DNA from 3 places in the Salipaludibacillus sp. HK11 genome. Region 3 is predicted to be linked to each of the others. Evidence: riboswitches for the same ligand, from Rfam matches in the RefSeq annotation. Region 3 holds a riboswitch; each other region holds the start of a gene.
The links. A riboswitch is a leader RNA that binds a small molecule or an ion and turns the genes downstream of it on or off. The one in region 3 is predicted to bind thiamine pyrophosphate.
Positions count from the first base shown of each region.

Region 1: linked by a shared signal. The riboswitch ahead of thiW (energy coupling factor transporter S component ThiW) and the one ahead of ACM26V_RS21160 (YkoF family thiamine/hydroxymethylpyrimidine-binding protein) in region 3 are both predicted to bind thiamine pyrophosphate.
Region 2: linked by a shared signal. The riboswitch ahead of thiC (phosphomethylpyrimidine synthase ThiC) and the one ahead of ACM26V_RS21160 (YkoF family thiamine/hydroxymethylpyrimidine-binding protein) in region 3 are both predicted to bind thiamine pyrophosphate.

Region 1 is NZ_CP181045.1:4,135,540-4,146,357, forward strand. It holds gene ACM26V_RS19675 (WD40/YVTN/BNR-like repeat-containing protein) at 1-868, opposite strand, end outside; gene tnpB (IS200/IS605 family element RNA-guided endonuclease TnpB) at 1,054-2,226, shown strand; gene ACM26V_RS19685 (SRPBCC family protein) at 2,453-2,878, shown strand; gene ACM26V_RS19690 (ArsR/SmtB family transcription factor) at 2,941-3,159, shown strand; gene ACM26V_RS19695 (beta-class carbonic anhydrase) at 3,275-3,841, shown strand; gene thiW (energy coupling factor transporter S component ThiW) at 4,277-4,759, opposite strand; TPP riboswitch at 4,881-4,991, opposite strand; gene ACM26V_RS19705 (GyrI-like domain-containing protein) at 5,457-5,930, shown strand; SAM riboswitch class I at 6,060-6,166, shown strand; gene ACM26V_RS19710 (methionine biosynthesis PLP-dependent protein) at 6,313-7,440, shown strand; gene metC (cystathionine beta-lyase) at 7,441-8,610, shown strand; gene ACM26V_RS19720 (bifunctional homocysteine S-methyltransferase/methylenetetrahydrofolate reductase) at 8,629-10,482, shown strand; gene metH (methionine synthase) at 10,525-10,818, shown strand, end outside.
Region 2 is NZ_CP181045.1:430,593-441,410, forward strand. It holds gene ACM26V_RS02390 (M48 family metallopeptidase) at 1-593, shown strand, start outside; gene ACM26V_RS02395 (DegV family protein) at 814-1,668, shown strand; gene ACM26V_RS02400 (hypothetical protein) at 1,650-1,793, shown strand; gene ACM26V_RS02405 (hypothetical protein) at 2,070-2,369, shown strand; gene ACM26V_RS02410 (MFS transporter) at 2,608-3,798, shown strand; gene ACM26V_RS02415 (hypothetical protein) at 3,882-4,073, opposite strand; gene ACM26V_RS02420 (hypothetical protein) at 4,075-4,212, opposite strand; TPP riboswitch at 4,416-4,530, shown strand; gene thiC (phosphomethylpyrimidine synthase ThiC) at 4,675-6,459, shown strand; gene ACM26V_RS02430 (hypothetical protein) at 6,446-6,652, shown strand; gene ACM26V_RS02435 (glycoside hydrolase family 27 protein) at 6,862-8,148, shown strand; gene ACM26V_RS02440 (DUF4183 domain-containing protein) at 8,274-9,602, opposite strand; gene ACM26V_RS02445 (hypothetical protein) at 9,623-9,835, opposite strand; gene ACM26V_RS02450 (DUF4183 domain-containing protein) at 9,901-10,287, opposite strand.
Region 3 is NZ_CP181045.1:4,454,332-4,465,149, forward strand. It holds gene purD (phosphoribosylamine--glycine ligase) at 1-398, shown strand, start outside; gene ACM26V_RS21135 (gamma-glutamyltransferase family protein) at 902-2,515, shown strand; gene ACM26V_RS21140 (M20/M25/M40 family metallo-hydrolase) at 2,552-4,696, shown strand; gene ACM26V_RS21145 (N-formylglutamate amidohydrolase) at 4,707-5,546, shown strand; gene ACM26V_RS21150 (hypothetical protein) at 5,947-6,144, shown strand; gene ACM26V_RS21155 (CGCGG family rSAM-modified RiPP protein) at 6,429-6,686, opposite strand; TPP riboswitch at 6,848-6,952, shown strand; gene ACM26V_RS21160 (YkoF family thiamine/hydroxymethylpyrimidine-binding protein) at 7,136-7,738, shown strand; gene ACM26V_RS21165 (ECF transporter S component) at 7,756-8,358, shown strand; gene ACM26V_RS21170 (ABC transporter ATP-binding protein) at 8,342-9,970, shown strand; gene ACM26V_RS21175 (energy-coupling factor transporter transmembrane component T family protein) at 9,954-10,733, shown strand; gene ACM26V_RS21180 (ROK family protein) at 10,789-10,818, opposite strand, start outside.

The DNA.
Region 1 (10,818 bases), 320 kb from region 3:
TTTTTGCACAAGGAGTCATTTTTTGTTCATTAAGAAATATTCGAGAAACTTGGCTAATACCTGCGTTATCCTGAGTCGTTGTAGCATAGATGTAGCCATTGTTTTCTGAGAGGTCTAAATAGCAAGACCTTTTAGCATCGTCGTGGCAGAGTATCCATTCCAAAGGAGTAGAAGTCGAGTTCGAAAGGGAAACATATTCGATGCTACCTTTATCATTTTTACACGTGCCGATCGCGCAAATAAGCGTGTTATTTATTTTTAGAATGGAAGCTATCATCCTAGTATCGTATTTGAGACGTTTCAACGCATGTTTTTCAATGTCTATGCACCAAATTCCCCCGTATTGATGGTGGACTTTCGTTCCAACATATAAATATTTTTTATCGATACAAATGGAACGAATCGAGGGCTGATTATTCCCATATGCGGAGAAAGGAGAATAAACAATCCATGAATCTCCGTAATCATTGGATAAAAAAATCTGAGAATGTCCGTGGGTGAATATTGTATGAAGACTGTTCATAGATATACTCCACACCGAAACATTGGTTGGGAGTTCTTTCCTTGACCAGGTCAATCCATAATCGAGACTGATTAAAAAGACTCCGCCGTGACCAACGCCTGCGATTACATCGCCATTGCAAGTTAAGTCCAATATTTTCACTTTTTCTGTGCATACTTTCAAACAAGTTCCGTCTTGTCTTATATACATGATTCCATCTGAAACAGCTAAAAAATAATCTTGATTTTGTCCACGAATGACTGCAGTTGCTCGTTCAAAAGAGTCTGACAAGTCCGATAAATTGCCCCTTTCTTTAAGTAGTTCATTGCTTAGTTTCATTTTATTGATAATGATAATCATTGTCAATTATATTTTTATATAGTGTTTGAGGAAACCTCGATAAATTAGGTTTATTTCTTACATTTATCGTTTTCCGCCAGAAGACTCCCTCTTCCATCGCGAGAAGGGCTTTTAGCCATGGCGGTTGGCGATAGCCAACAGACTCACCTCATGATATAATTAGAACATACGTTTGTAAATGAGGTGATGTCATGTTAGTAAAAAAAGCGTTCAAATTTCGTATTTTTCCTAATCCGAAACAAGTCGAGCTCATTCATAAAACGCTCGGTTGTTCAAGATTCGTGTTCAATTTCTTCCTCAGTAAGCAGAAGCAAAAAGACGCTTACTGGTACATCGTCGAAGAAATGGTGCAAAACGGTCATCTCCCTTCAAATAACTGGAAAGGAGATTTTTTCAACAAATACGCGTCAGTTAAGGCGGTTCGCCAGTTAAAAGAGCATTATCCTTTTTTAAAAGAAGTGGATAGTATTTCCTTGCAAAAGTCCGTTGAAAACCTCGCTGATTCTTACCAAAGGTATTATAAAAAACAAACCAAAGCTCCTAAGTTTAAAAGTAAAAAGAACAAGATACAGTCCTATGTCACGAAGCACACCAATGGAAATATCGCTATTTTAGGTAAACACATCAAGTTGGCGAAGCTTGGTCTTGTTCGGTTTTCTAAAAGTCGTGACGTGGATGGGCGAATCATCAATGCGACCATACGACGCAATCCAAGTGGTAAGTACTTTGTGTCAATCTTAGCTGAAACAGACGTCGTTGAGATGCCGAAGACAAACACCAGTACAGGCGTTGATCTAGGACTAAAAGACTTCGCTATCCTTGCAGATGGAACAAGATATAGAAACCATCGTTATTTTAAGACGTTAGAACAAAAGGTAGCAAAGGCACAACAAGTTCTATCAAGGCGAGTTATTGGTTCTAGCAACTGGAACAAGCAACGAATCAAGGTCGCTCGAATTCACGAAAAGATTGAAAATAAGCGGACAGATTTCTTGCATAAGACCTCGACGGATATCATCAAAAACCACGATATTATCGGAATGGAGAGTCTGCAAGTATCGAACATGATGAAAAATAAGAAAACAGCTCAATCAATCGCTGATGTATCTTGGTCTCAATTTAAGAGCCTGTTGAAATATAAAGCTAAATGGTACGGGAAGACGGTGGTGGAAGTGAGCAAAACCTTCCCTAGCTCACAACGTTGTTCACGTTGCGGCTATAAAAACAAAGACGTTAAAGATCTGAATGTGCGTGAGTGGACGTGTGTTTGTGGCATGCATCACGACCGCGATATGAACGCAGGATTAAATCTCAAACATGAAGCTATAAGGCTTCTAACCGTCGGTGCGACGGGGATAGCCTAATCAAAACTTTCGGTTACGAAGGTGTTCTTAGGAATCCCCCACTTCAAACAGTTCGCAAGAGCAGTTAAGTGGCGGGTAGTTCAACAAATGATTTGTTTCAGCACCTTATAATAAACGCAATATCTAATGGAAAATAATCTGAAATAATCACAATTGACACAGAACCATTTGGTTGTATATAATCAACACGGAACCTGTTGGTTTTATAATTTGAGGAGGTATTACTTTGGAAGAAAATTCATTACAGCAAATAGAGAAAAAAGTTGTTTTTAACGCTACAATTGATAAAGTTTGGAAGGCTATTTCAACGAGTGAAGGGCTGGAATCATGGTTTATGCCTAACACGTTCAAACTTCAGGAAGGGCATGAATTTGAACTCGAGTCTCCTTTTGGACCATCACCATGTAAAGTGTTATCAGTTGAGGCGCCGAAACAATTACAGTTCTCATGGGATCATAATGGCTGGATAGTTTCCTTCTACTTAACAGAAAAAGGCGCTCTAACTGAGTTCAACCTGATCCATAGCGGTTGGAAAGAAGCTGAGGCTGTTATTCCAAACACAGGAGAAACACAAGATGTTGTTAGAGATCGAATGAATAAAGGCTGGGATAGCCTTGTTAATACCGAATTAAGATGGGTAGTTGAAAACTAGTGTCGTCTACTTTAAAGCACGATGTGTTTCAGGCAATTGCCGATCCATCAAGACGAAAGATAATGCAATTGCTATCAGAAAAAAATCTTTCTATTAATGAAATAAGCGATCATTTTCCCATCTCGCGCACTGCTGTATCAAAACATTTGCGAATCCTTTCAGAAGCAGACTTGGTGAAAATTGAAAAGAGTGGCAGAGAAAAAATATACCATTTGCATGAAGAGCCGCTAGTTGAATTGAAAGAATTTCTCGCATCTTTTGCACATTTTCAAGGAAACTAATTAATACTGTTAGATGTTATGATAGTTCTATATTTATGGTTAGCACCTTTCTAATAAATGGTATCAACGATAAAATACTCAACTTATCGAACATTACTTAAGGAGGAAGAATGACATGTCATCACTACCTAAAATTCTAGAATTTAATAAAGCATTTGTTGAAAATGAAGACTTTGTTCAGTATAGAACGACGAAATTCCCTGACAAAAAAATGGTTATTCTTGCATGTATGGATACGAGGTTACTAGAATTGTTACCGAAGGCAATGAATATAAAAAATGGTGAAACAAAACTTATTAAAAATGCAGGGGCGATCGTTTCGCACCCATTTGGTAGTATTATGCGCAGTATTCTAATTGCTGTGTATGAATTGGAAGCAGATGAAGTTTATGTTATAGGGCATCACGATTGCGGTATGTTAAAACATAGTGCAACATCGCTTTTAGAAAAATCACAGGAGCGGGGCGTTTCTAGTGAAACAATAGAAATGTTAACTCATGCTGGAATTGATTTGGAAGCTTGGTTGAAAGGCTTTAGTACCGTAGAAGAAAGTGTAGAAAATAGTGTTGAAATGATTAAGAAACATCCATTGTTTTCATCAGAAATTCCCGTGCATGGACTGGTCATCGACCCTGGAACGGGTAAACTGGATGTTGTTGTAGATGGACTAAAAGATAGTTGATGAATATAGAGTAGGTATCGTAACGGTTTTTGAATAAGCCCCCCTTAGGAAACGATCTTTTGGTCTCTTATAAAATAAAGATTCAAATTAAAAGCCAAAAGGACCTCTCCTTTGCTGATGAAGGTTCCTTTTGTTTTTTTTATTATAAGCTACCTATTTCAATAGCTATTAGCTGTCATTTTCTTGATCTTGCATAAGAACATGAGCCTGCTGTCATTAAACCGCCAGCCCCTTAATAGATGTGACCCTTCTATTCTAAATCTGCTAGCTAAGGTCACAAGACGCCACCGCTTGTGCCCTTTCCATTCCAGAAAGACTCACCAAGGGTACAAGATCACCTCTACCGTACATTTTGCCACCTGAAAGAATCAAGAAACATCGCTCCATAAGCAAAAAAACTGTCACCAAAAAATATTTTGGTGACAGCTGCTCTTGTTAAATTTTAAATTTTTCTTTTGGAATCCGAGCCAAAATGATCCAAGCTAATACAGCCCCGGAAGCACTGCTCACAAGAAAAGCAGGGATAAAGAACAGAGCTCCACCCCCGTGACCAAGAAAAAATTGAGCAAGGGGAACAGCTAGAAGTGATCCGATGAAACCTGTGCCAATGATTTCTCCAATAACTGCTGAAGATTTCTTTTTACTCCAACGATAAATGAGACCGGCCAATAATGCTCCAGCCATCCCACCAGGAAAAGCTAAAATCGTGCCAAGGCCAAGTAAATTTCGTAACAATCCAATTGCAAAGGCAATGAGGATAGCTGGTCCAGGGCCTAATATCACTGCTGCGATAACATTTACTGCATGTTGGACAGGATAAGCCCTAGCGACACCTGCGGGGAACCAAATAAAGGTGGCACCGACAATCCCAATCGCAATCAGCATTGCCATCAAAGTTAATTTGTGTGTCCGATTCATTTTTTTGCTCCTTTGATAGAACTAACATTCGCAAGAGGGATAAAGTAAAATAAAAGCCAAGCCCTCTCATAAAGATGAAAGAACCTGACTTTGGTAACAGAAGTAGATGATTATAGAAACGGTTAAAGTTATGCTACTTCCCTCCGCTGGTGTCAACCAGATCAGGTTCTTAGAGTTAAAAAGCTGTACACCTTTCTCTCAGCCCAATAAATGGGCACCCCCAGTAGTTCATATATATTTCTTTTGATTTTAACAGATTAAATTTCCTTGTCAACTAATCTTTCAAAAACAGTGTAGATAAATAGATTTGAAACAAAAAAATGAAACGCAAAACTTATTAAGTTTGCGTTTCATCGATCAATTCAGTGAAAAGAACTAGTCGTTCTCTGTGTGTTCCTTGATCTCGATCGAATTCGCCAGTACAAGTAATGAGATTGACATTTCTTGAAGAACAAAGTACTTAATAAATGATAGTAATAAAATGACAGAATTCTACAATAGCGATAGTGATGAATGTATGAAATTGGCTCAAATGAATGATATATATTATATTTAACAAGTAGGAAACGTTCTATTCCCACATTGCTAATGATAGGTAATCTTACTTTCTTGCAGGAGATTATCTGGAGAGTGAAGAATAGGGAGTAAAGAATCGATTAATAGCGTAGTTTAATCAGAGGAGGGATTTACTGTGAAGATGAGGGGAATGAAAGAAAGATTAATAGTAGGTTTGGCGTGGGAAGGGACAATTGCAGAAGCGGAAAAAGGTGATATCCATAGAGTAATTGAAGATGTTAAAAATCGTAGCGAGGAAATAGATGGGAAGATCAACGAGTCAGAATTAGTCTGCGTTTCAATTCATGATCGTCCGAATGGGTTCACCCACCATGTTGGTTGGGAAGTCGAAACAGGAATAAAGGTCCCAACTGGAATGGTAAGTTGCGTTTTGCCAGAAGGAACGTACTTCACTTTGATGCATCAAAAAGAAGAGAACATTGCAAAAACATATACAAACCTTAAACAAGAGATTCAAAACAAAGGGTTAACTCCTTTAAAACCTGAACAAGTCGATTCTTTTGATGAATTACCGATTAAAATAGAATTGCATTCGGTTGAAAAAATATTGAAAGAAGAGCCGGAGTTCCAAATACACATTCCGGTAATCAAATGATGGGCAATAAAGCTTTCGTAAAAGAAAAATAGTTACTCATTGTCAAATAGTGAAAAACTATTGCATGTTTTATGAAAATCAGCTACAATTGGGAACAATCGTTCACAAATAAAAGAATATTCGGACAGGTTCTTATCATGAGAGGTGGAGGGAAAGGCCCTTTGATATCTCAGCAACCAGCCACACGTGTGGTCAGGTGCTAATTCCTGCAGGCTTTTAGCTTGCGCAGATAAGAAGAAGACGAGTTTAACACTTTACTAACAACCTTCTTCTTATTTTATAAGAGGAAGTTTTTTTGTCTACATTCACATTATGATAAAATGAAAGCCAATTTTTTATATTAATGAGAACAATTAATGGAAATAGAAAGGGGATAGTTTTGATGAGTAAGTATCGAAAAGAGCTTGAAACAACACTTGTCCAAATAGGAAACCGCAGTGAAACAGCTACAGGGGCGGTAAGTGCTCCTGTTTATTTTTCAACAGCTTATCGTCATGAAGGTATCGGCCAATCGACAGGGTTTGATTATTCTCGTACCGGTAATCCAACAAGACAAATACTTGAAGAGGCGATTGCGGAATTAGAAGGTGGTGACAGAGGTTTTGCCTGTTCATCTGGAATGGCAGCGATTCAAGTCGTTCTCTCGTTATTTCAAAGCGGTGATGAGCTTCTTTGTTCGAATGATTTATACGGAGGAACATACCGATTATTTGAAGAAGGGTGGCGTCGATGGGGACTCTCCTTTCAATACGGAGATGCTCGTGATATTCAGTTCTTTAAAGATCGCATTTCTGAAAAAACAAAAGCGTTATATATAGAAACTCCGACAAACCCGTTAATGCAAGAAGCAGATTTAAAAGCTTTTAGCAAATTAGCGAAAGAAAACAACCTTCTACTGATTGTTGATAATACGTTTTATACGCCACTCCTTCAGCGTCCGATAATTGAAGGAGCCGACATCGTCATTCACAGTGCTTCGAAATATTTATCGGGACACAACGATGTGATCGCAGGTCTTATCGTTTCAAAAGGACAAGAGTTATCAGATAAAGTTTTTTATTATTTTAATAGTATTGGACCGATCTTATCTCCATTAGATTCTTGGCTCGTAATGAGGGGAATGAAGACACTCTCGTTAAGAATGGAAAAGCACCAGGAAAATGCGCAGAAATTAGCAGAATTTTTAAAGGATCATTCTGCAGTCCTAGATGTAATTTATCCAGGCAGAGGTGGGATGCTCTCATTTCGGGTTCACGATGAAAATTGGGTCAATCCTTTTCTGCAAAAATTAAAGCTCGTCACCTTCGCGGAAAGTTTGGGAGGGGTAGAAAGTTTAATGACTTACCCAGCAACGCAAACACACGCAGATGTACCGGAAGAAGTGCGTGAAGAACTAGGTGTCTGTAACAGACTGTTACGCTTTTCTGTTGGGATTGAATCAGTAGAAGACATCATTAGTGATATAGATCAAGCTTTAAACCTTGCACGAGACTCGAACGGAGGAAAATAAATGACACACGATATTTCGAATGAATTTAGTATCCAAACTAGACTATTACACCACAAACATAAGACAGATCCATCTTCTGGTGCTGTCAGTGTTGCTATACAACCGGCTTCCACATTTCACCAAGAAGGTCTGGATGACTTTGGTGAATTTGATTATGCACGCTCAGGTAACCCAACGAGACAAGCGTTGGAAGAAACGTTTGCTGAACTAGAAAATGGGACAGCAGCATATGCTTTTGCGTCTGGAATGGCAGCTATTTCAACGACATTCATGTTGTTGTCAGCAGGTGACCACTTGGTGATTACCGATGACGTTTACGGTGGAACATTCCGATTTACTACAGAAGTTCTGACTCGTCTTGGGATAGAACATACATTTGTGGATATGACTAATGTCGACGAAGTGAAGAACGCAATTAGACCGAATACGAAAATGATTCATATGGAAACACCATCTAATCCAACAATGAAAATTACACCGATCCGTGAGCTCGTTTCGCTTGCGAAGGAGCATAACTGCTTAACGGTGTTAGATAATACATTTATGACTCCTGTACTGCAACGACCATTAGACCTAGGTGTTGATGTGGTTGTTCACAGTGCGACGAAATTTATTGGCGGACACAGTGACGTCGTTGCTGGGCTTGCTGTCGTAAAAGATCCTGAATTGGCAAGTCGACTCAAGTTTTTACAAAATAGTTTTGGCGCGATTCTTGGTCCTAACGACTGTTGGTTGATCCTTCGTGGGATGAAGACATTGCATACTCGGATGGAAGCATCGATGAAATCAGCTGAAATGATTGCTCAGTGGCTAACGGAACAATCTGCTGTGAAATATGTTTATTATCCAGGGTTAAAGGGTCATCCAGGTTATGAGATTAACGAGTCTCAGTCAGATGGACCTGGTGCCGTTCTCTCATTTGAACTCGCTGACAGAGAGGCAGTAAAAAAAGTCGTTGATGCTGTCGAAATACCTGTTTTTGCGGTAAGTCTCGGTGCTGTTGAATCGATTTTGTCTTATCCTGCCAAGATGTCGCATGCCGCGATGCCTCCTGATGAACGAGCGAAGAGAGGAATCACTGACGGCTTGTTACGTTTATCGGTTGGACTTGAGAAACCTGAGGACTTAATTAGCGACTTTAAACGAGCGTTTGAAACGCTAGTGGAATAGCGAAAGGAGAGTACCGGAATGGACTTTAGAAAAGACTTATTCGAGAAGGTTCTCATCGGTGACGGAGCCATGGGTACCTTGTTATATCAAGAGGGCGTGGACGGTTGTTTTGAAGAGTTAACAATTACTGCACCTGAAAAAATAAAATCGGTCCACCACCAATATATTTCTGCTGGCGCAAACATCATTCAAACGAATACGTATGCAGCGAATTCATTGAAATTGAGTCGTTACCAGTTAGAGGGGCGGGTTGCGGAATTAAATAACGAAGCCGTAAAGGTCGCCAAGGAAGTGGCACAGGATAAAGCCTATGTCGTTGCAACCATTGGTGGGATTGGCAGTATTCATCAAAAAGAATACCAGTTAGAAGATATTCAACAAAGCCTCGAGGAACAAGCCGATATTCTTGTTAAAACAGAAGTCGATGGTTTTTTATTGGAAACTTTTTATGATTTTGCAGAGTTATCGCAAATTGTGAGATACCTACGTGCGAAGACATCGAAGCCTATTATTGCCCAAGTAACATTAGGAGATATTGGTGTACTGCAAGGTGGAAAGACGTTAACAGAAGCACTTCAGCATTTGGAATCTGAAGGAGCGGATGTCGTTGGCTTAAATTGCCGAATGGGTCCTTACCATATGTTGCGATCATTAGAAGAAGTTCCATTATTGGAAAAGGCGATTCTCTGTGTATATCCGAATGCAAGTTTACCTAATGTCCGTGACGGACGTTTCTTTTATCAATCGAATCCAAAGTACTTTGGTGATATGACTGAACCGCTAGTTAAACAAGGGGTTCATCTTATTGGAGGGTGTTGCGGAACGACTCCTGAACATGTCAAAGAGATTCGCAATGCTGTGCAAAAGAGGCAATTAGTTCCGGTGAAAGACAAGGTAGTCAAAGAAACAAAGCGGCCGACCGTTGTGGTAAAAACACCAGATGTACAAGAGCGATTACCTGATTTTTCTAAGAGAAGGCAGTCGGTGATCGTCGAATTGGATCCTCCGAAAGCTTTGTCACATGCACCTGAATTCATGAAGGGTGCACAAGCTCTGAAAGAAGCAGGTGCGGATGCGGTGACGTTGGCAGATAATTCGTTAGCGCAAGCTCGAATTGACAACTTGGCGCTTGGATCATTGATGAAGCAACAAACGGGGGCGCGACCGCTTCTTCATGTTGCTTGTCGAGATAGGAATATGATCGGCCTGCAATCTCATTTATTAGGGCTTCATACATTAGGTATTCATGATGTGTTGGCGATCACAGGAGATCCAGCTAAAGTAGGAGACTTTCCAGGAGCGAGTTCGGTATATGACATGGCTTCATTAGATTTAATCCGATTGATGAAACAATTGAACGAAGGGATGTCCTTCTCCGGAAAGGATTTGGGAGCAAAGACGTCATTTACCGTGGCAGCGGCCTTTAATGCGAACGCAAGGAGACTCGATCGAGAAGTGACGCGTCTCGAGAAAAAAATCGAGGCAGGGGCAGACTATTTCATGAGTCAGCCTGTCTACAGTGAAGAGCGATTCCAAGAAATTCATGAAGCGACAAAGCACTTGCCAGTCCCAGTTTATGTTGGAATCATGCCGTTAGTAAGCAGTAGAAATGCGGAGTTTCTTCACCATGAAGTTCCGGGTATTTCCTTGACTCAAGGTGTACGCGATCGGATGGCGAAGTTTGATGGCGATCGTGAAGCAAGCGAGCGTGAAGGGTTAAGTTTAGCAACTTCGTTAGTAGATGCCGCAACGGAGTACTTTCCGAGTATTTACTTAATTACGCCTTTTTTACGGTACCAAATGACCGCAGATTTAACGAAGCATATTATTAGTAAGCAGAAGAACGTGGCTTCAGTAACAGGAAGAGCATGATAATAGAAGTCGGAAATAGTAACCAAAGAAAGGGCGATCAACATGGGAAAGTCATCCTTTGAAGAAGCACTAAAGGAACGAATTCTTGTTCTCGATGGAGCGATGGGGACAATGCTGCAAAATGCAGATTTAACCGCGGAAGATTTTGGTGGCGAAGAATTTGAGGGCTGTAATGAATATTTGAATTTAACGGCGCCTCATGTGATTCAACGCATCTATCATGATTATTTAGAAGCTGGGTCTGACATTATTGAAACAAATACGTTTGGTGCAACAAACATTGTACTGGCTGATTATGATTTACAGCATATCGCATATGAAGTCAATAAAGTTTCC
Region 2 (10,818 bases), 1.2 Mb from region 3:
GAATAGATGTTCAAGTCAATCGAGGGCGTATCATAGGTGGTGTGATAGCTCTTTCTATATCCTCTGGTGTAATATACCTTCTTGTTCTTTTGGTAATGACCGGTGGAGCGATGATGTATGGAAAGTCATTTACTGATTCTTTGGGTCCGGTAAGTGAAGAGAACTCATTATTTACAAATGATACATTTGGGAATGACATCCTTGAAGAACCAGAAGGAGAGCATCCGCCTCTTATTCTTGCAACAATCGATGGTGACATCGATGAAATTGAACGTTTAGTTGCCGAGGGAGCAGATATCGAAGTAATGGATATTGAAGATTCTACTCCATTAATTTATGCTATTTACTTGGATAACTTGGAAGTCGCAGAGAAATTGTTAGAGTTGGGAGCTAACCCAAATCACGAAGATCTTTATGGGACGCCTTTAACAATTGCTTTAGAGTTTGGCTGGCTTGATATGGCTATTTTACTTTACGAAAACGGAGCAGACGTAAATCAAGAAACATATCAGGGAGTTTCTCCGTTAATGATGTTAGGCACTGAAGAAGAAGAAGATTTTTATGATGCGATTACTGAATATTATCAATATTGATATTACGTACAATTATAGCTAAGATAAAAGGAAGCCCACATAATAAAGTGGGCTTTAGTTACGTTAGGCAATGTTAAACATTAGTTATAGGATTACGATAAAATGTACTTAGATAAAATTTCACTATCATAAATTAGTACCTGATATCAGCACTTGGTATTATCTCCAATTCAACGTATAATTAAACTATTCAGATTATTTTAAAGGAGTGGATATACAAATGGAAAAGAAGAGAATTGCATTTGTGACAGATAGTACAGCATTTTTATCAGAAGAGTTGCGTGAACACCCTGATGTGTATGTTGCACCTATTGTAATTATTGCTGATGGAAAAGAGTACGAAGATGGTGTAAATTTATTTTCAGAGCAATTATATGACATGATTCGTAACAATAAAGAAGTTCCCAAAACATCGCAGCCATCTGTGGGGACATTTGAAGAGTTATATAATACATTGAAAAAAGACTATGATCAAGCTATAGCGATTCATGTTTCCAATAAATTAAGTGGAACGGTGTCTAGCTCAAATGGAGGAAAGGAACTTGCAGATTTTGACGTGGAAGTGGTTGATTCTCTGTCACTTTCATACGGTATTACGGCGTTAATCGATAAAGGACTTAGTTTAGCGAAGGAAGAAGTTTCTATGGAAGAGATTGCGTCTGAACTGAGGGAAGAAGTAACAAGATCGAAAAATTTAATTTTACTTGGAAATTTGGATCAACTATATAAAGGTGGTAGAATGTCTGGTGCGCAATTTTTATTAGGTAATGTGCTGAAAATAAAGCCAATTCTTTCAATTAATCCCGAAGGTGAATTAGGTTTATTTGAACGAGTTCGCTCAGAAAAGAAAGCAACAAACAAAATCGTCTCATTGCTAAAACAATCGTGTGATGATGATAAAGTAAAGAGAGTCGGGATTATGCACGGAAATGTGTTAGACAAAGCAATGGAATTAAAGCAACTGGTAGAAACAGAAATCCCAGACATTGAAATTGTCATCGGAGAAATGAGTTCATCGTTAGCTGTTCATGCAGGAGAAGGTACGCTTGCAATGTTTTGGCAAACAGAGAAGTAATGGAGTCATTTGTCAATCACTTAATTAATCACGTTTACGTTATGGAAATATTTAGAGAAGATGATCTTACAGAATATAGTCATCTGATGCAACAGCTTATGCTTTGTATTAATCCAAATAAATAAAGGCACTAAAACAATGAAAAGATGTTGAAAAAGAATGGTTTCTATGTAAAAAGACATACCATTTCAGATATTTGTCGAATAGGTAACCTTTTTTATCGATGTAGCAGATAAATGTATAGACATTTCTAAATATCATGTCCAATATTTTCACATCCTTTTATAACGTAGGTTGCATCAAAAATTGGAAATTATACATGTGTCACAAAATTTTTTTTGAAAATGAGAAATAACTTCGTTTTTGCTAACAATCGATTGATCATTAAGGAGGAAACCAATATGGAGGAAGTAAGCAATGCATTTAAAACGATTTTAGAAGATTGGCAAAGGATGCAGAAGACAGATGGAGATGAGGGAGAGGAAGCGGCAGAACGATTTGAAACGAACTTTTATCGTTTTTCCGGTGAATTTAAGCGATGGTTTAAAAGCCTTAAGCATCCTCCTAAGACTGTCGAAGAATTAGAGGAGATGAACGAAGTGAAAATCATTCAACAATCACTTCCTGAACCACTCCAATTGAATTTCACGTTAGAAATGGAAGAAATTATCGATGGTCTTGAGACAGAGCGTTTTGATTAAGATCAGTGACAAGACTAATTCTCCTTTCAGCAATCGAGAAAGTGATTAAAAGATAAGGATGAAATAACAAGAGAATTAATACATAAGAAGCACTTGTTTTTCAAGTGCTTTTTTAATTGTCTTTAGTAGACGAAAACTCTTAGTCAATTCATCAAAATTTTCTCTTTTCTAAATAAATTCTTGAAAACTTCGGCTAACGAAATATATAATGAGTTTAACTCAAAGGACGTGAATCGAAGTGTCTAAAATAAATTGGAAACGAAATCTCTATATACTTATGGTATGCCAATTCTTCGTCATGGCTGCTATGACGATGATAATTCCTTTTTTACCTCTCTATCTCCAAGAACTAGGAGTGACAGATCCTCGAGAAATTACTCTCTGGGCTGGCGTTATCTTTGGGGCAAATTTCTTAACTGCTTTTCTATTTTCGCCACTATGGGGAAAACTTGCAGACCGATATGGACGGAAATCAATGCTACTCCGTTCAGGTTTTGGTATGGCAATTGTATTAACCTTGACTGGATTTGCAGTTGGTCCATGGTCATTACTGTTGCTTCGATTACTAAATGGGATGATTTCTGGATTTATACCGGCAGCAATTGCACTGATGTCGATGAGTACCCCGAAGAAGCAAATGGGCTATTCGTTAGGAATGTTACAAGCTGGGGCGGTTGCTGGAGGGATTTGTGGACCTCTGTTTGGCGGAATCATGGCAGATTTAATGGGATTTAGGATGATTTTCTATGTAACAGGAGTCACGATTTTAATCGCAGCGTTTGTTGTACTTTTCTTTGTTCACGAACAATTTGATAAAATAGTAGAATCTGTGAAGACTAATACGATGCAAGATTTCAAGAAAATTGCATCTACGTCACCTGTCTTATCGTTATTTATCGTCTTTTTTATTGTACAATTTGCCCTTATTGGGGTGAATCCTCTTCTTTCTTTATTTGTCCAAGAACTAACTACAGGGCAAAATGTAGCGTTTTATGCTGGTTTTGCAATGTCTGTCATGGGATTTGCAAACATGTTGGTCAGTCCTTTTCTAGGAAAACTTAGTGATCGAAAAGGGCCACAATTTGTATTATTAGTTACGCTGTTTTTCGCAGCAATCATCAGTTTTCCACAAGCATTTGTATCTAGTTATTGGCAATTGATTATATTTCGGTTTTTATTAGGATTATGTATAGGCGGACTGCTACCTTCGATTAACTCATTATTACGTCAATTATCTCCCGAAGGTATGGAAAGCAGAACATTCGGGTTCTCGAACAGCTTTATGTATTTGGGAACAATGTTTGGCCCAATTGCAGGTGGGTGGCTTGCATCAGTGGCTGGTATTCGTAGTTTATTTATTGTGTCTTCCGTTCTATTACTAATCAATGTGATCATTGTTAAAGTTAAAATTATCCCGCAGATGAAGTAGGGAGCTGAGGTTCTTTGCTGCCTACTTCATGCGGTAGCACATATGTTCAGAATGAAAGTCAATTTGATGAAATCGGAGAAAAATTACTCTTTATCCACTTCATGAGGTGGATCTTCAGATTTAAAGTTTCTAGCCTGTTCAATCTTACCAGAATTTTCTTTATTATTAACGGTGCCTCCACCAAGCCCCTCATTTATCATTCGATCGACATCAACAAAATACTTCTCCCGTCCTTCATGCGAATTTTCAACAATTTTTTCGTCTTTTTTTTTCAAATTAATTTCCCCCTCGTTGTCTCTGGCTTTGTTCATCGGGACCTGCTTTAGAGATTGTCATTCGTTCTTTGCTGTTATTAGGTTGTACCGCATCCTTACTGTCTTGCATATTTCTCTTTGATTTAGATCTCTTACTCATCAACATCATCCTCCCTTTGTTTACATTTTTTCCTCTGAGGAACAAAATATGAATGGGATAAAATGGTGGTGATAAAAATGAAATTCAAAATAGATAGAGTAAAAACATGGATGCAAGGGGTCTGCGGAGCTAATTTCCATAAATAGAATGAAATAACAGTTTGACTTTTCTGAATCCTTCTATATACTAAGAGTTAATCGAATAGAAATAACTAGGGGAGTCCAATAAGTTGGGCTGAGAAGGAAACACGATAAAGTTTTCTGACCCTTTGGACCTGATCTGGATCATACCAGCGTAGGGAAGTTGAATGAACATTAGAGTAAGATAACTTCTGCATGTATACCATTAGCCGGGTCCTTCCATATTTTGTGGATCCGGCTATTTTTGTGTGCTTATTAAAGCTACTCCGTTTGGTGTGTTCTCGATCTTGTCCTATCATTAAAAAATAGGGAGAGATTTATTATGTCAACGGCATCATTTAACAGCGAGAACATTTCCATCATGTCGAACTTCACAAATAGTAAAAAAGTTTACGTACGAGGTTCAAGGTCTGATCTAAACGTTCCGATGCGCGAGATTGAATTAAGTCCAACAACAGGAACATTTGGTGAAAAGGAAAATTTACCGGTTAGAGTGTATGATACAAGCGGACCATATACGGATCCTGAGTATTCAGTCGATATTACAAAAGGAATTCCTCCCATTCGTAGCTCTTGGATACACGAGCGAGGAGATGTGGAAGAATACCAGGATCGCGAAATCAAACCTGAAGATAATGGCTACAAAGATGAAACCGACCCGCGTACGAAACATATGGTTTTCCCTGGTCTGAAAAGAAAGGTATTGCGTGCGAAAAAAGGAAACAACGTTTCACAACTTCATTACGCTAAACAAGGAAAGATCACTCCTGAAATGGAATTTATCGCCTTAAGAGAAGGGGTATCAGAGGATTTTGTTCGTGATGAAGTTGCTAAAGGACGTGCAATTATTCCAGCGAATATTAATCACCCGGAGATTGAACCGATGATTATCGGACGTAATTTTCATGTGAAAATCAATGCGAATATTGGAAACTCTGCGGTTTCATCGTCAATCGAAAAAGAAGTTGAAAAGATGACCTGGGCTACTCGTTGGGGCGCAGATAATATCATGGATTTATCCACCGGAAAAGATATTCATAAAACACGGGAATGGATTATTCGTAATTCATCTGTTCCTGTTGGGACTGTACCAATTTATCAAGCGCTAGAAAAAGTCGACGGTGTTGCCGAAGACCTCACTTGGGAAATATACCGTGATACGTTGATTGAGCAGGCTGAGCAAGGTGTCGATTACTTCACAATTCATGCAGGTGTGTTACTGCGATATATCCCGCTGACGGTGAATCGATTAACAGGGATCGTTTCCCGTGGAGGTTCGATTATGGCACAGTGGTGCTTGTTTCATCATAAAGAAAGCTTTTTGTATACACACTTTGAAGATATTTGTGAAATTATGAAGACTTATGATATTTCCTTTTCATTAGGAGATGGTTTGCGACCAGGATCAATTGCAGACGCAAATGATGAAGCGCAATTTGCCGAATTAGACACGCTTGGTGAACTGACAAAAGTGGCTTGGAAGCATGATGTTCAGGTGATGGTTGAAGGACCTGGTCATGTTCCGATGCATCTAATAAAAGAGAACATGGATAAACAGTTAGAGGTTTGTGAGGAAGCACCGTTTTATACGCTTGGCCCACTCACGACAGATATTGCTCCTGGATATGACCATATAACGTCTGCGATCGGAGCGGCGATGATTGGTTGGTATGGAACAGCAATGCTTTGTTATGTTACGCCAAAAGAACATTTAGGTTTACCTAATAAAGATGATGTTCGTGAAGGAGTAATTACCTACAAAATTGCTGCTCATGCTGCTGATTTAGCTAAAGGGCATCCAGGAGCTCAAAAGCGGGATGACGCTCTATCTAAAGCTCGTTTTGAGTTCCGTTGGAGAGATCAATTTAACCTCGCATTAGATCCAGAACGCGCGATCGAGTATCATGATGAAACATTGCCTGCTGAAGGTGCAAAGACTGCACACTTCTGTTCCATGTGTGGCCCAAAGTTTTGTAGTATGAGAATCTCTCAAGATATTCGTAATTATGCAAAGGATAACGAGCTTTTTACGAAAGAGGAAATAGAGAAGGGAATGCAAGAGAAATCAAAAGAATTTAAGAAAGGTGGAAGCAATGTCTATCAGTAATGATCAGAGTAAGTTCGAAGTCCAGTCGAAAACTCGTGAAATCATTGAAGAAATGAACCAAACAAAACTGCTTCTTGTATATTTGAAAAAAAATTTAAATGAAATTCAAGAAAACTGTAACCATGAATTTATTGAAGGTCCATTATATAAGCAATGTAGTATTTGTCTAAAAATGGAAGCGATCCATTTTTAAATACTAGATTTAAAGAGGCTGACCTTATGGTTAGCCTCTTGATAGTTTTGTTTGATGGAAGGGGTTACTTTAGTGTATTGTTAAGAAAGTTAACCAATATTTAATTTCATAGAAACAAGAAATTGTGTACTCAAAGACTTATTAATCGATGGTTATAAAATACATAATATATGATTATTAAGTATGATATTGAAAGGATGGTCCAACAAATGAAGCATTATCAACACGCTTTAACACCACCAATGGGATGGAACAGCTGGGATTGTTACGGCGCTACAGTCAGAGAAGATGAGGTAAAAGGAAACGCAGAATACATGGCGAAACATTTAAAAGATTATGGGTGGGAATATGTGATTGTCGATATCCAGTGGTCTGAACCTGAAGCAGTATCTTCTGCGTATCGTCAGTTTGCTCCTTTAGACATGGATGAGTATTCACGATTAGTACCTTCAATCAATCGATTTCCTTCAGCAGAAGGAGGCAAAGGATTTAAGCCTTTAGCTGATTATGTTCATAATTTAGGGTTGAAATTTGGTATTCATATTATGCGTGGAATACCACGTCAAGCAGTACATCAAAATACAAAAATATTAGGAACAGATTCATCAGCAAGAGAAATTGCTCATCCAAATTCTATTTGCCCATGGAACACGGACATGTATGGAGTTGATCCTTCTAAAGAAGGATCACAAGCTTATTACGATTCATTATTTAAACTATATGCAGAATGGAATGTAGATTTTGTCAAAGTAGATGATATTGCTGATTCGAAATTGTATTCCACCCATACGGAAGAGATTAAAATGATCCGAAAAGCAATTGATAATAGTGGCCGTCCAATGGTTTTAAGCCTTTCTCCTGGACCCGCGCCTTTAGAATACGCAAGTGTATTCGAAGAGAACGCTAACATGTGGCGAATGACTGATGATTATTGGGATTTATGGCACCTCTTACATGGCATGTTTGAACGATGTTATAAATGGAGTAAAAACGTAGGTCTGGGCCACTGGCCAGATGCGGATATGTTGCCTCTAGGTCATATTGGGCTTCGATCTGTTGATGGTGGCGGTGGAGATCGTTGGACACGTTTTACGAAAGATGAACAAGTAACAATGATGACATTATGGTCTATTTTCCGCTCACCACTAATGTTCGGAGGAGAGCTAAGAGATAACGATGATTGGACGTTATCATTGCTAACGAATCCGGAGGTCATTCACGTTTTGCAAAATAGTGAAGACGCAAGACAAGTGTATCGAGAAGATGACGAAATTGTTTGGACATCACAAGCTAGCGACGGAAATAGTTATGTTGCTCTATTTAATATTAGCGATGAACAACGAACTGTAAGTGTCTCGCTCGAACAGCTAGGCTTAAATGTAGGAGAACAATGTCAAGTGAGAGACCTATGGAAACGAAATGATTTACCAACTACAAGTTCGGGAATTGACGTGTCACTAGCTCCTCACGCCTCTGTATTGTATAAATTGAGCTAGGACGTATAAGGGAAAGATTCAAAATAGAAAAAGTGGACAGAGCCTTGACTAAGCTATATCTTTGGCTCTTTTTTTATTTCAAAGAAATTTCTATCCGACTAAATCATATTACGAAGTGTCCAAAGCTATTCACAATCAAAAAAAGACAACCCTTGTAAGATAATTGGTGCCTTTTTTATTGGGGCATCAGATGTTTTTAATTGTAGTTTCCCATGTCTAAAATTATATAAGTCATTTGGTTGCAGGACACCGTTGATAAATAAATTTCTATATGAAACGTGCGGGCAATCTATAAAAGGAACAGGGAAACAGAGTAGACAATGATATTTTTCAGAAAAAATTTTACTTATTCCATCAGATGCTACACAAAAAGTCGATGATTCCCCTCTTACCGTTACACCAATCGAGTTAGATATCTTTACGTATTGCAAGATAATAGGTACACCTTTCCGCGGGGGTATTTCTGTCGTTAAAAGTAGTGAGCCATTTGTTACTTTGTAGTTTTCTTGAGGCTGTAATACTCCATTAATGAATAAGTCAACAAAAGTGACTGTATCAGAGGTAGGCAGTGTTTTTGTTGGAAATTCCATTGCGGTTCCATTGGCGGAAGTATGGAAAAAGTCAATCTCTCCTTTTAATACTTCACCGTTATGACTAAATACTGTAACGAATTGAGTTATAATCGGCACGTTTTTCTCGGGTATATCGTTTGTAAGAAAAGTGAGTTTTCCTTCCTCTAAGTTATAGGAATTTGGATTTTGCAGTACGGCGTTTACGAACAAATTACAAAATGTTACTTGCTCTGGATTTAGTAATCCTGCGGTATTGGGATTGCAAATTTCATCGACATTAGTAAAAACTCTCTTCTCACCATTTCCTTTCGCGTAGTATAAGGAACTTTCTGCTTCTAGTTTGTCGTTTATTTGTGGTGTTAAAGAAACGTCGCTGGTAATAGGATGGAAAAACGAATCATGCAAACAATCAACATGAAGGCAATGCGAATCCTTTCTTTGTTCTTTTATCTCAAGAGGAAGAATTGTTTTATTAGAGCGGGGGAAAACATAACACCCTTCTAAGGAAATAATTATTGGTGTATATATTTCTGTAAGAAGCATAAAGTTGATTTGGCAGTTAAATTTAGTGAAACGGGTACATTGAAAAGAATTCTTTTTGATTTGAAAACAAATAAAATTTTTTTCCGGTAGCTTAAGGCTGAATGACTTTAGGACTAAGAAAGGGACTGGAGATGAAGGGCAATGGTCATATTCTTGCTTTAAACTTTCAGAAATAATAAATCCTGATATCGCTAATTCAATGTGTTTTAAGTTTTCGTTTGCTTCAGTAATGGAGACAATTTTTATTTTAACGGCATTTAAATCTGTGGGAGAAAGGCGGTTGCCATTTTTATCACACAAATAACAACAGTCGTTGTTATTTTCTATTTTTCTGTCCATGATAAGTAGCCTCCCGTAGCCTATTGGTTACTCGTTTTTTTAAAAAATTGCACATTGGTTTTTGTTGAAAAATAATGTGCATTTCTATAAAGAGATACTAATTTTTCCCTCTTCATTGAAGATGTTGCTTCGTGAAGTGCAGTTCTATGTAGTTTATAGAAAGATTTTAGATTAACTAAAAGCGGTCGACGTATTTCAAAACCAAAGTATTCAGAGGCTGTTCTAAAAGACATGATAACGTCCCCTGGTCCAACCTCTTTTTATACTTTTTCTTATCCATAATATATGAATAAAAGATCTACGTGTTAACAGTAATATCTGATTCTGCTTCTGGACTATAATTGACAACTTCAAGGATAACAGGAGTTTCTGCGTAAATTGTTTCTCCTTCAGGAATTGTTACTTCTAATTGCCCAGTCCCTGTTTCGCCTGCGGTGTATGAGGACGAGTCCCCCATTTGTAATACACCATTGATATAAACATTAAAGTATGAGTTATTCGCAGCCAATTCTGGTAATTCTACTGCGGAGTTTCCTTCATCATCTTCAAATTCTGTAACATCAATTGTTAAAATGATGTCTGTTTGATCTGCGGTTAATTCATAGAAAAAGCGTTCTACATTAGGTTGAGTTTCAACAGTCGTGTTTGCCGTTGCCTCAATACTAAGTTTAATAATTCTTGCCATTTTTTTACCTCCTTTGGTTAAGTTACTTATTAAAATTTCCATGGTGCTTAATAGTTTATGTGATACCTAAAGATTTGTAATGGGTAATCGTGCTAATTATTATAAAATGGGAAAATTATTACCAATACGTATTAACCGTTAATGTTACTCATGGTTCAGGGCAGTTGCTTAGAAAGAATTAAATATTTTATGGTGATAGTGACATTGCAACATTTCATTCTTTTAATTTAGGAAGCAAAAGAACCGTCCGTGACCAGTGAAAAAGTGAAATATAGTCAGATTTCATCTGTAATTATTTTGCATTCTGCACAAAAGGGTTGATGAGCCCTGCGCAAACTCGCTTTCCGCGGAGAAGTCGTCAAGCCGCTTCAGGCTTTCCCTTGCAGGGTCTTGACTGACTTCCTTTTCCGCAGGAGTCTCGCTTGCTCCGGTCTTATCAACTTCCTTTGGCATGAGTCGAATAGAATAATCATCCATCTGTTTTTTGTGAAATTGACTTTTTCAGCAGTCCCGAACCGTCCCCAGGTTTCT
Region 3 (10,818 bases):
CAGAAGCGCAAGTGATATTACCTCGACTGAAGACAGACTTGCTTGAAGTGATTGAAGCGGTACTCGCTGATGAAGAAGTGAAGCTTGACTGGACGGGTAACGCTTGTGTTGGCGTCGTACTTGCATCGGCTGGATACCCAGGAAACTATGAAAAGGGGACGACATTTCAATTACCTTTAGTTGACGACTCGGAGCGTCAGCGCTGGTTTCATGCTGGAAGCAAAAAGAACCAAAAGGATTCCGATGCTATTTGGCAAACAAATGGTGGTCGTGTCTTGTTGTTGTCTACCTTGGCTCCAACACTGAGTGACGCATTGAGTGAAACTTATAACGTGCTTGGAAAGAGTTCGTGGGACGGACTCTTCTATCGGAAAGATATTGCACATCAATTGAAATAATACTTGAAGAACCCTTTTATTGGGTTCTTTTTTTGTGTGGAACGCTTATGACCGTTCTTTCACAAATTGACTCGCTAAGGGTGACAAGACGTCTCCACTTGTGCCCCTTTTTCTCTCTCCTTTCTCTTTTGGTCTGGATAGGTTATTTACTAATATATAGAAACTAAACAGAATAATTGCTGTTCAATAAAATATCCTCATCCACCAGAGACATCGAAACTTGTAATCTTGGTTCCCTGTTTCGAACTGGCTACAATATTTAGTTGTACAAATTACATCTGCGACATATAATAACAAGATAAAGAGTTTTAAATAAATTGATTAACCACAGTTATGCATATCCCCCCATCCACCCACAGCTTTTCTAGGAATGAAATAGCTGTTTTTTGTAAAGAGCTTCTCTTTGGTTTCTCTATCATTTAGCAGCGTTTATAACGGAAATTATATATTGTTAAGCTTAGAATTCTGAATTTTCAATAATTTATCGTTGAGGAGAGATCAGCATGAGTCAGTTAGAGAGAGAAATATCTTCTTCGCAAGGAAGTTACGGAATGGTCTCCACAGCTTCAAAACAAGCAACTGAAGCTGGTGTAAAAATGCTTCGGCGTGGTGGGAACGCAATTGATGCCGCGGTTGCAGCGGCGTTTTGTTTAGGGGTATCAGAGCCGCAAGCATCAGGTATTGGTGGGCAATCGATGGCTCTTGTGAGATTAGTCGAGGAGGACAGAATTTTTGCTCTTGATGGATCCTCCCGAGCACCGTTCTCTTTGCAACCAGCTCGAAACCCGAAGAAGCCGATTAAACTGGGACTTAAATCTTCAACAGTACCTTCGACGCCGGCAGCACTAGGTTATTTACAAGAATCATATGGCAAGTTATCATTTGCCGAAACGTTGGAACCATCGATTCGGGCTGCTGAAGAAGGAGTCGTAGTTACGAAACTCATTCACCGGTTACTAAAAAGGGAAGCGGAGCACCTTAGCAAAGATCAAAATATAAAACAAAACTTCTTTGAGAACAACCAACCAAAAAATGTCGGTGAGTTAATTTTCCAACCAGAATTAGCAGCAACGATGCGAACGATGGCTGAAAAGGGATGGCGTGAATTTTACTTAGGAAGAATTGCTGATGACATCGTCAAAGACATGGAAAAACGAGGTGGATGGATTACAAAACTCGATTTGAATCAAATCCCACTGCCTGTAGAACGTGAAGTGCTTGAAAGTACGTATAGAGACTATCAAATTTACACGTATCCACCACCAGGGGCTGGTCGTGTTCTCGTGCAAATTCTTAATACATTGGAAGGGTTTCCACCGGAAGTACTCGACCCAGATGAGCCGATTGGAGCAGTCATATCAGCATTGGCTTTTCGTTTTGCCTTGAATTATCGGCAAAGAATGCCGATGCATCCTGATCAATATTTGCAATCGGTGAGCCAAATGTTAGTTGACAAAGGGTACGCGAAGGAAATTACAAAGCGGATTCATGATATCTATAATATGGCATTAAAAGATACTTTTTTACCGCCACCTACAAGTGGTGAAACAACTCATCTATCAGTTGTCGACAAAAATGGAAATGCAGTCGGAGTGACACAATCGATTGAACTCGTTTTTGGGAGTAAAACGATGGCAGAAGGACTTGGCTTCTTCTACAACAATTACATGAGTGCATTCGAATACAAGAATATCGCTCATCCTTATTATTTACTCCCTGGTGGCAGCCCTTGGAGTAGCGTAGCACCAGTACTCATGTTTAAAAAAGGGAAGCCGCATTATTTACTTGGTAGTCCAGGGAGTAGTCGGATCTCTACTGCATTAGCGCAAGTGATTGTTCGACTTGTTGATAAAGGTGAATCGCTTGAGGGGGCCATCTCAGCCCCACGTTTTCATGCCTCTGATACAGGCGAGTTGTTGATTGAAAAAGAAAGATTCAATAAGGATATATACAAGGCTCTTGAAATTTCAGGCTTTGAATTGAAAAAAAGAGGTCGCTATAGTTTCGCATTAGGGTGTGTGCAAGCGGTGCAAATGCCTGTCAAATGGCGTGAATCTTATAAAGGAGTAGCAGACCCAAGACGAGATGGAACAGCAATTGGTCCAGAAGATAACTGAACGAACTAAAATCGTAAGTGAAGGGGTGGAACATCAATGAAAATTGCCGTGGTTTATAACCGAGAAAGCCAAGCTGTCATCAATTTATTTGGTACGCAGAATCGAGAAAAGTATGGGTTGGAAACAATTAAAATAATCAAAGAAGGTTTGCTATCAGGTGGACATCAAGTAAAAACGTTTGAAGGAGATAAAAATTTAATCAAAAATCTTGAAGAGTTTATGCCGACAGTAATTTCTGGTGAGCGGCCTGGATTGGTGTTCAACTTGAGTTATGGGATTCAAGGGAGAGGCAGATACATGCACGTGCCCGGAATGTTGGAAATGCTTGGGGTACCTTATGTTGGTTCAGGACCAGAAACCCACGCACTTGCGCTCGATAAAGTGGTGACGAAAATGATTCTTTTACAACGAGGCTTACCAACACCTAAATTCACCGTTTTGGATACGCCTGATTCGCCAGTGACAGAAGAATTAACGTATCCGCTAATCGTAAAACCAAAGGATGAAGCTGTATCTTTTGGGCTTAGAATCGTTCAGAACGAGGATGAACTTCGTGAAGGAGTGCAAGTGATTTATGAAACCTACAATGCACCTACACTTGTAGAGGAATATATTGAGGGACGCGAAGTGAATGTTGGAATTCTGGGAAACAATCCTGTTCAAGCGTTACCTGCTGTGGAACTTGTGTTTGGAGAAGGACCACAAATTTTTACTTACGAAGACAAAAAGAATAAAAGTGGACGTACGGTTGAAAAAGTTTGTCCAGCTAACTTAACGGAAGCAGAAGCAGAAAAAATTCAGGCTCTAGCGATTGAAACTTTCAAAGCATTGAATTGTTATGATACTGCTCGGGTTGATTTTCGGATTGATAAACAAGGAAATCCCTACATTCTTGAAGTGAATTCGATGGCGAGTCTTGGTTCCGACGGTTCATTCGTATTTGCAGCAGAGAAAATAGGATTACCTTATAAAGAATTAATGAATAGAATAATTGATGTAACATGTGAACGCTATTTTGGTGAAGATTTTCTTGCGCCAATAGATGAGCAAATGCAAAAAGCAGATGTTCGTATTTTCAATGGACTAACAAAGAAACGAACTGCAATGGAAACAGATTTAAAGGCATGGACAAATATTTCCAGTCGTACAGAAGATCCAGTAGGCTTGAGCAGAATTCGCAAAAAATTAGAAGATCGATTAAGTAAACTAGGGTTAAGTCCTGTCGAATCTTCTACAAATGGAAGATCTGCCTGGACATTTGAAACTGCGGCAGGAATGCAAGGTGGCACACTTTTAGTCGTACCGATTGACGTACCTGGAGATCGAACAGGGTTTCCAATTCCTTTTCGTACCGAACAGGAATGGCTCTATGGGGAAGGGATTGCCTCGAGTCGAGGTGGGATTGTCACCATGCTAAGCGCTTTGAGTGCTTTAAAAGAGCAAAAGTTACTTAGTAAGAAAAAGATAGGTGTTCTATTGTACTCAGACGAAGGTAGGGGGATGCGCTATAGTTCATCAACAGTACAGCGGGCTGCAAAGCAAGCAGCAGAAGTTATCGTTCTTCAACCTGGTTTTGCAGATGGAAAAGTAGTAGACCAACGAAGAGGTACAAGGCAATTTAGTATTATTGTTGAGGGAGATCCAGTGCGGATTGGAAAGGAAACTAAATCCGTAGATGTTCTCAACACGTTCATTCAAAATGCACAGAAGTTACAAGCTTTAAACAATAGGAAAAAAAAATTAGCAGTTGCTATTCAAGATGTTCGATCTGAGAGATATTCTGTCTTGAAGCCACATCGAGTTTATGCAACGTTATCAATAACGTATATAGATGAAAAGATAGCAGACGAAACGGAAAGGGCTATCAGGGATTTATTTAAGTCGCATTCAAAAGGGATGCGGACACACATGGAAAAGTTGGTGGAACGAGCACCATTTATACGTAAAAAGAATCATGAATTAATAGAACAATTAACTGATTTAAGCACTAAGTGGAATTTGCCTTTTGGCACGGAATCAAGTTTATTGTCTTCCGCAGCCGGAGAGGTTCCTAAAGGATCATCCGTTGTTTGTGGTTTTTCGCCTGCTAGTAGAAATTTATATATGCCTGAAGAAGCGCTACACAGAAGTGAATTAGTTCAGCGTTCGTTGCTGCTAGCTTTGTACTTAAATGGTGAATGAGGTGGATGATATGATAAAAGATAAGCTTCCAATACTTATTTCAGTTCCTCACGGAGGTTTAAATTTCCCAACTCAAATTCAGACCGAATGTTTACTGAGCGATATGGATATCTTATTAGACGGTGATACGTGGACAAAAGAGTTATTTGATTTCAGTAACCTTGCAGAGGAATACCATCAGGTCGATGTGGCACGCATTTTCGTCGACATGAATCGCGACCTTACAGACTTACCTCCGGAAAACACTGATGGTATTGTTAAAACTATGACGGTAGAGGGAAAAATGGTATGGGATTCTCCATCAGGTCTCAGTGACGGGGAACGAGAAGCATTGATTGATAAATATTATTTGCCATATCATCAAAAACTTATTAAAGCTGCTGAAAATCCAGATGTGAAATTAGCAGTAGATTGTCATTCAATGCTGGACTATGGACCTGGAAAAAAAGGGGTGAACTGGGAAAATCGGCCTTTATTTTGTATTGGTAACCGTGGGAATGATGAAGGTGACCTATGTGATGAGGCTTTGACGGCACCGATGGAAATGATGGTGCACTTTAAAGAATTGTTAGAAGCGAAATTCCACATGTATAAAGCTAATAACAGGGAATTTGTAACGATGAATGATCCGTTTAAAGGCGGGCATGTCACCCGCCTCCACGGAAATATTGGGAAGGTTCCTTGGATCCAATTAGAAGTTAATCGAGTGTTATATTTGCCGCCACCGTCGTTAATATCGCTTCGTCCTAATGATTTACAACAGGTCAAATTAGTTGAATTTAGGAATCTTCTTTACGATGTTTTTTCCGAACTAGTCAAGGACGTACACCCAGGGAAAGCAGCATTATAAATATCATTATGAAGTAGTGTAGATGAATGAACAATGCATGATAAAATTTCTAAAGCATATTATAGAATAGCGAATAAAGCAGCTGATTCCCCATGAGGACACTCAATTTCTTGGTAGTGGAAAGCGAGTGGAAGTTACACGGCTTCTATGCACAAAAATATAATTAGCCATACGTAGATTCATTATAAGATATTTTAAGTGATGGGCTATAAATGTGTCAATTTTATGAAAAGTGAAAAAACTAGTTTGATAAGTTTTAAAGGAGGGGATGTGTATCAAGAGTCTATTCTATGAGGGAGGGGAAATTCCAAGTCACTTTTCGATATATTTTTAAACAATAATCAGCAGCTGCGGTCATTCATCATCATTTATTTTTTAAAAATAATGGGGAGATGATTTTATGTCAACGTTAGCTATTATTCTCGGTATTGTCGTAGTACTTTTAATTATCTTCATTGTTTCAAGCTACAGAAATAATAAGTCAGATATCGGAGAAGCTGTCGACCCACAAAGAAAATGTGACAAATGTGAATATCCAATCCCTAATGATTATATGAAGTCGTTATGCCCTGAATGTAAGTCGTATATAGCCAGATAATTAGCGTCATCGTGTTAGAATAAATAGTGTCTTTGAAAACCAAGGAAGACAAAAAATTTGAAAAATGACGTGTGAAATTGATAACAATTTGATACGTCATTTTTGTTGTGGGAAGGTTTTGATTACGATAGATAGAGCTTCAGATCCAACAGGTAAAAGAGTAATTACGACACATAATAGACTGATTCCAACACATAGACTTCCTTTTCCTACGGATAACAAATTCCAACTAAAACCGTAACTGATTTACTACCAAAATCTTCACGCGAAGTAGCGAATGCGACCTACTTATATACTCTCAATACATACCCTCCGCACCCACACTGATCAATGTACTTCATTTCAACGGTGTCACCGTATTTATCATGAATCATTAAAGATAAATAACTTTCTGGATTTCCAAAAACATCCGGTGTGACGAGATTTACGTAACAACCTTCGACTGTTTCATCAATTGCTTCGAAGGCATGTCGGATAACAAGATCTCGGTTTTCTGCGTACTCTTCGTGCTCCAAACTTGCTGACCAATCTTTATATTCCATAAGTGAAGTCCCCTTTCAAAAGGCTCATTTACCACATTTTAAACTACAAATGTCGCTTATGTCAGTGATATAAATCATCACAATCAATATACACATTACAAATATGGTATTTACAAATTGTAACTATTACAGTTACAATAGAATCAACAATATGATAACCGTGTTCGCACTAGGGGTGCTATATGCTGAGAGACTGGTGAAATTCCTGTTAACCCTTTGGACCTGATCTAGTTAATACTAGCGTGGGGAAGTGCAGGTGAGCAACGTGTAGCCTGATGTTTTTTCAAACCTACATGAACCTTTTCTGCATCTTCCTAACTGGGAGGTGCAGTTTTTGTTTGCCTAAAATGATTGAGTTGGATGATTACTAAAAGTTATGAGATTCCCATTGAGAGCGAATCACCGGTTTACATATTGATTACCAATATTGATAGAGGAGGATTCAGAATATGCAAGGTTTAAGCTGTGGAACAAGTCGAATTGTCGGGTGTCGTTTCTCGATATATCCAATGACGGATAATTTTGTAGACGTGATAAAGAAAGCATTAGAAGAGGTAGACAGTTCAAAAGTGTGGCAAGTAACTGATGATGTGAGTACATGTATACGCGGACGAAGTGAGCACGTGTTTGATGTGGTAAAAGCGATTTTTATTCATGCCGCTAAAACGGGAGTCCATGTCGTTTTTAACGGGACATTTTCGATAGGGTGCCCAGGTGATTCAGATGGTGACACATATATGTCAGAGGATGATAAACGCCTGAATGAAGCGAAATCGGTAATTGAAAAAGTGACAGTGGCGACCCAGTTCGCATTATATCCAATGAATAATCCTGATTATATGCAAGTTATCGCAGATCAAGTTGATGTCGCAAAAAAGCATGGTACGTTTACGAAGGGTGTTCATTATGCTTCGCGATTAGATGGAGATGCAAACGATGTATTTAATACCCTTGAAGAGGTATTCGCTCGTGCGTCAAAAACGAAAGATCATAGTCATGTCACAATGACTGCTGCAATTTCTGCGAACAGTCCATCGAAGAAAGATAAATAGGAGAGGGGATCGCAACGATGATGAAGCAATGGAAATTGAAAGAAATCGTCTTAATGTCGATATTTGGCGTTGTCTTTGCTGTTATTTATTTGCTATTTTTCTTTTTCGGGCAAGGGTTAAGGAATTTTCTCACACCATTTGGTCTAGCGCCATTTGGTTATGAAGTGATCTTTGGCATCTGGTTCATCGTTTCGATTATTGGCGCCTATGTGATAAGAAAACCAGGCGCTGCTTTTTGGCCGGAGTTAATTGCTGGAACTGTTCAAGTACTGATTGGTAGTCCAGCTGGTCCGCAGTTAATTATTTCAGCCGCGATTCAAGGACTTGGTGCCGAGGTTGTTTTCTTGGCAACTAGATATCGTAATTTTTCACTTTCTGTGCTTATACTTGCTGGAATGTCTGCTGCAATGTTCAGTTACGTGTGGGGATGGTTCAATTCAGGGCTAGCGGCGCTGGCACCTGAATTAATCGTAGCGACGTTAGTTGTGCGAATCATTAGTGGTGCTTTGTTAGCCGGTGTGTTAGGTAAGTATATTAGTGATCAGTTAGCGCAAACAGGGGTTCTTCGTGGGTACGCACTAGGAAAGGAGTGGCAAGAAAAACGTGAAAAGTCAGCATAACTTGAGCATTGAGCAACCTCAGCCACTCATTCGCGTAGAAAACCTATCGTTCGATTATGAAAAAAATCAACAATCCTCGCTGATAGATAATGTCAGCTTCGCTATTTATGAAGGAGAAGTAACGCTCCTTCTTGGGGCAAGTGGTTCTGGTAAAAGCACCATATCTCTTTGTTTAAATGGCCTTTATCCTGAAGCGGTGGAAGGTTATTCAATGGGAACTGTGCTTTACCGAGAAAAAAATATTAATCAATTTGAAAAAGGTGAGCTTAACCAAAAAATTGGCATTGTCTTTCAAGATCCTGAAAGTCAGTTTTGTATGATAACTGTTGAAAATGAATTGGCCTTTACAATGGAAAACATTCGCATCCCTCAAAGTGAGATGTCAAAACGTATGGATACTATTCTTGAAGCTGTAGGATTAACTGATTTAAAGGAACGAGCTATTCACGAGCTTTCAGGAGGACAAAAGCAAAAGGTTGCACTAGCTTCCGTTCTATTGTTAGAGCCAGAGTTACTCATTTTAGATGAACCAACAGCAAACCTGGATCCTGTTTCTAGCATAGAATTTATTGAGTTAGTTGCTCAGTTGCAAAAAGAGCGAGGAATGTCTGTATTTATTATTGAACACCAACTTGACGATTGGATTCCATACACAGACAATGTTCTTGCGCTCAGCAATGAAGGCAAGTTGATTGTTGATGGTAAACCAGATCAAGTATTCAATGAGAATTCTGATATATTAATTGCACAAGGAATTCATATTCCTAAACGAGATAAAACAGTTATGACTAGCGAAATCGGAAATCGAGTTGATCAATCGAAAAAGTTTCTCGAACAAAGCCTATCATTAACAAACCTAACGTTTAGACGAAAGAAAAAATTAATTTTAGACAAAATTAATTTATCGATACAAAAAGGCGAGTTCATCGCAGTCGTCGGTGAAAATGGTGCTGGGAAATCGACGCTCCTTCAATTGATGGCAGGGATTCTTACACCTACTCAAGGGGAAATTGAATTCTTGAAACAGCCTTTAAAACAATGGAGCGAGCAGGATCTTAGGCAGAAGATGGGGTTTGTTTTTCAAAATCCGGAACATCAATTTATTACTGATACGGTTTATGATGAAGTAGCCTTTGGTATGAAATTGAACGACATGGATGTAGAGAAAATGAATGGCAAGATAGATACGCTTTTAGCGCATTTTCAACTATTGAACCACCAATGGAGCAATCCGTTCTCATTAAGTGGAGGTCAAAAACGTCGACTTAGTGTGGCGACGATGCTTGATGAAACGCCTGAACTGTTGTTATTTGATGAACCGACGTTTGGCCAAGATGCAAAAACAACAGTAGAGTTAATGAACATTATTATTGAACTAAAAGAAAAAGGAACAACGATTGTTTTCGTCACTCATGACATGGATTTAGTCGATCAGTATTGTGAAAGAACGTTTGTATTAGATGGTGGAAATATTGTTTTTCATGGTCATCCCGAGGACTTATGGAAGAAAACAGGTTTACTTAAACAAGCTAGGTTACGTCGACCATATCGTATTCGGAACATAGACTCTGAAAAAAATGAAGTAGGTGAAGTGTATGATCTCGTCCGTTAACCCGGCGTTAAAAATGGTAGCGATCCTTGTTCCTGGTGTGTTACTAAGTTTTAGCTTTGATATCTTCACACCACTCGCCTACCTCGTGTTTACCGTAGCTTTCACTTTCATATTTAGTGACATACCAATAAAAAAATGGTTGTTGTTTTTTTCGCCTTTTATTTTCTTAGCATTAGGCTTTGCTTGGATGACGGTTCTTTACACGAGTGATAATTTCGCAGGAGGGCGTGTCCTTTTTGAATTCTGGTGGTTTGAAGTGACAACGGGGGGAGTCATGGTTGGGATTAGTCTTGCGCTTCGCTCTCTGTGTTTCGTTGCTTTGTCGCTCATGTTTATCTTAACAACCGATTCAACGAAGTTTATGCTCAGTTTAATGCAACAATTCAAGCTGCCACCGAAACTCACGTTTGGAATTCTTGCCGGCTATCGGTTTTTACCTACATTTAAGCATGAATTTGAAGTGCTAAGACAGGCGCATAGAATTCGAGGGATTGGGCGTGCAAAAGGTTTGAGGGGGCGGATACTTCAGTTTCGTCGCTATGCGATTCCACTTATGGCCAATGCGATTCGTAAAGCTGAACGGGTGGCGATTGCAATGGAATCGAAGGGTTTTACTGGTGAAACAGATCGAACACATTATCATGAGATGTCGATTGGTAAAAAAGATTGGACATTTTTTGCTAGCATCGTTGGTACGTTTTTTATTGTCTTATTTGCATCCTACCAGTTAGGATATTTAAATATCTTTGGACGACAGTTTTAGAATAGTAGAAAACACGACGCGGGTACTCATCGAGCGTCGTGTTTTAATAATTTTTTTATACTACTCGTTTTAGAAATACTTCGAT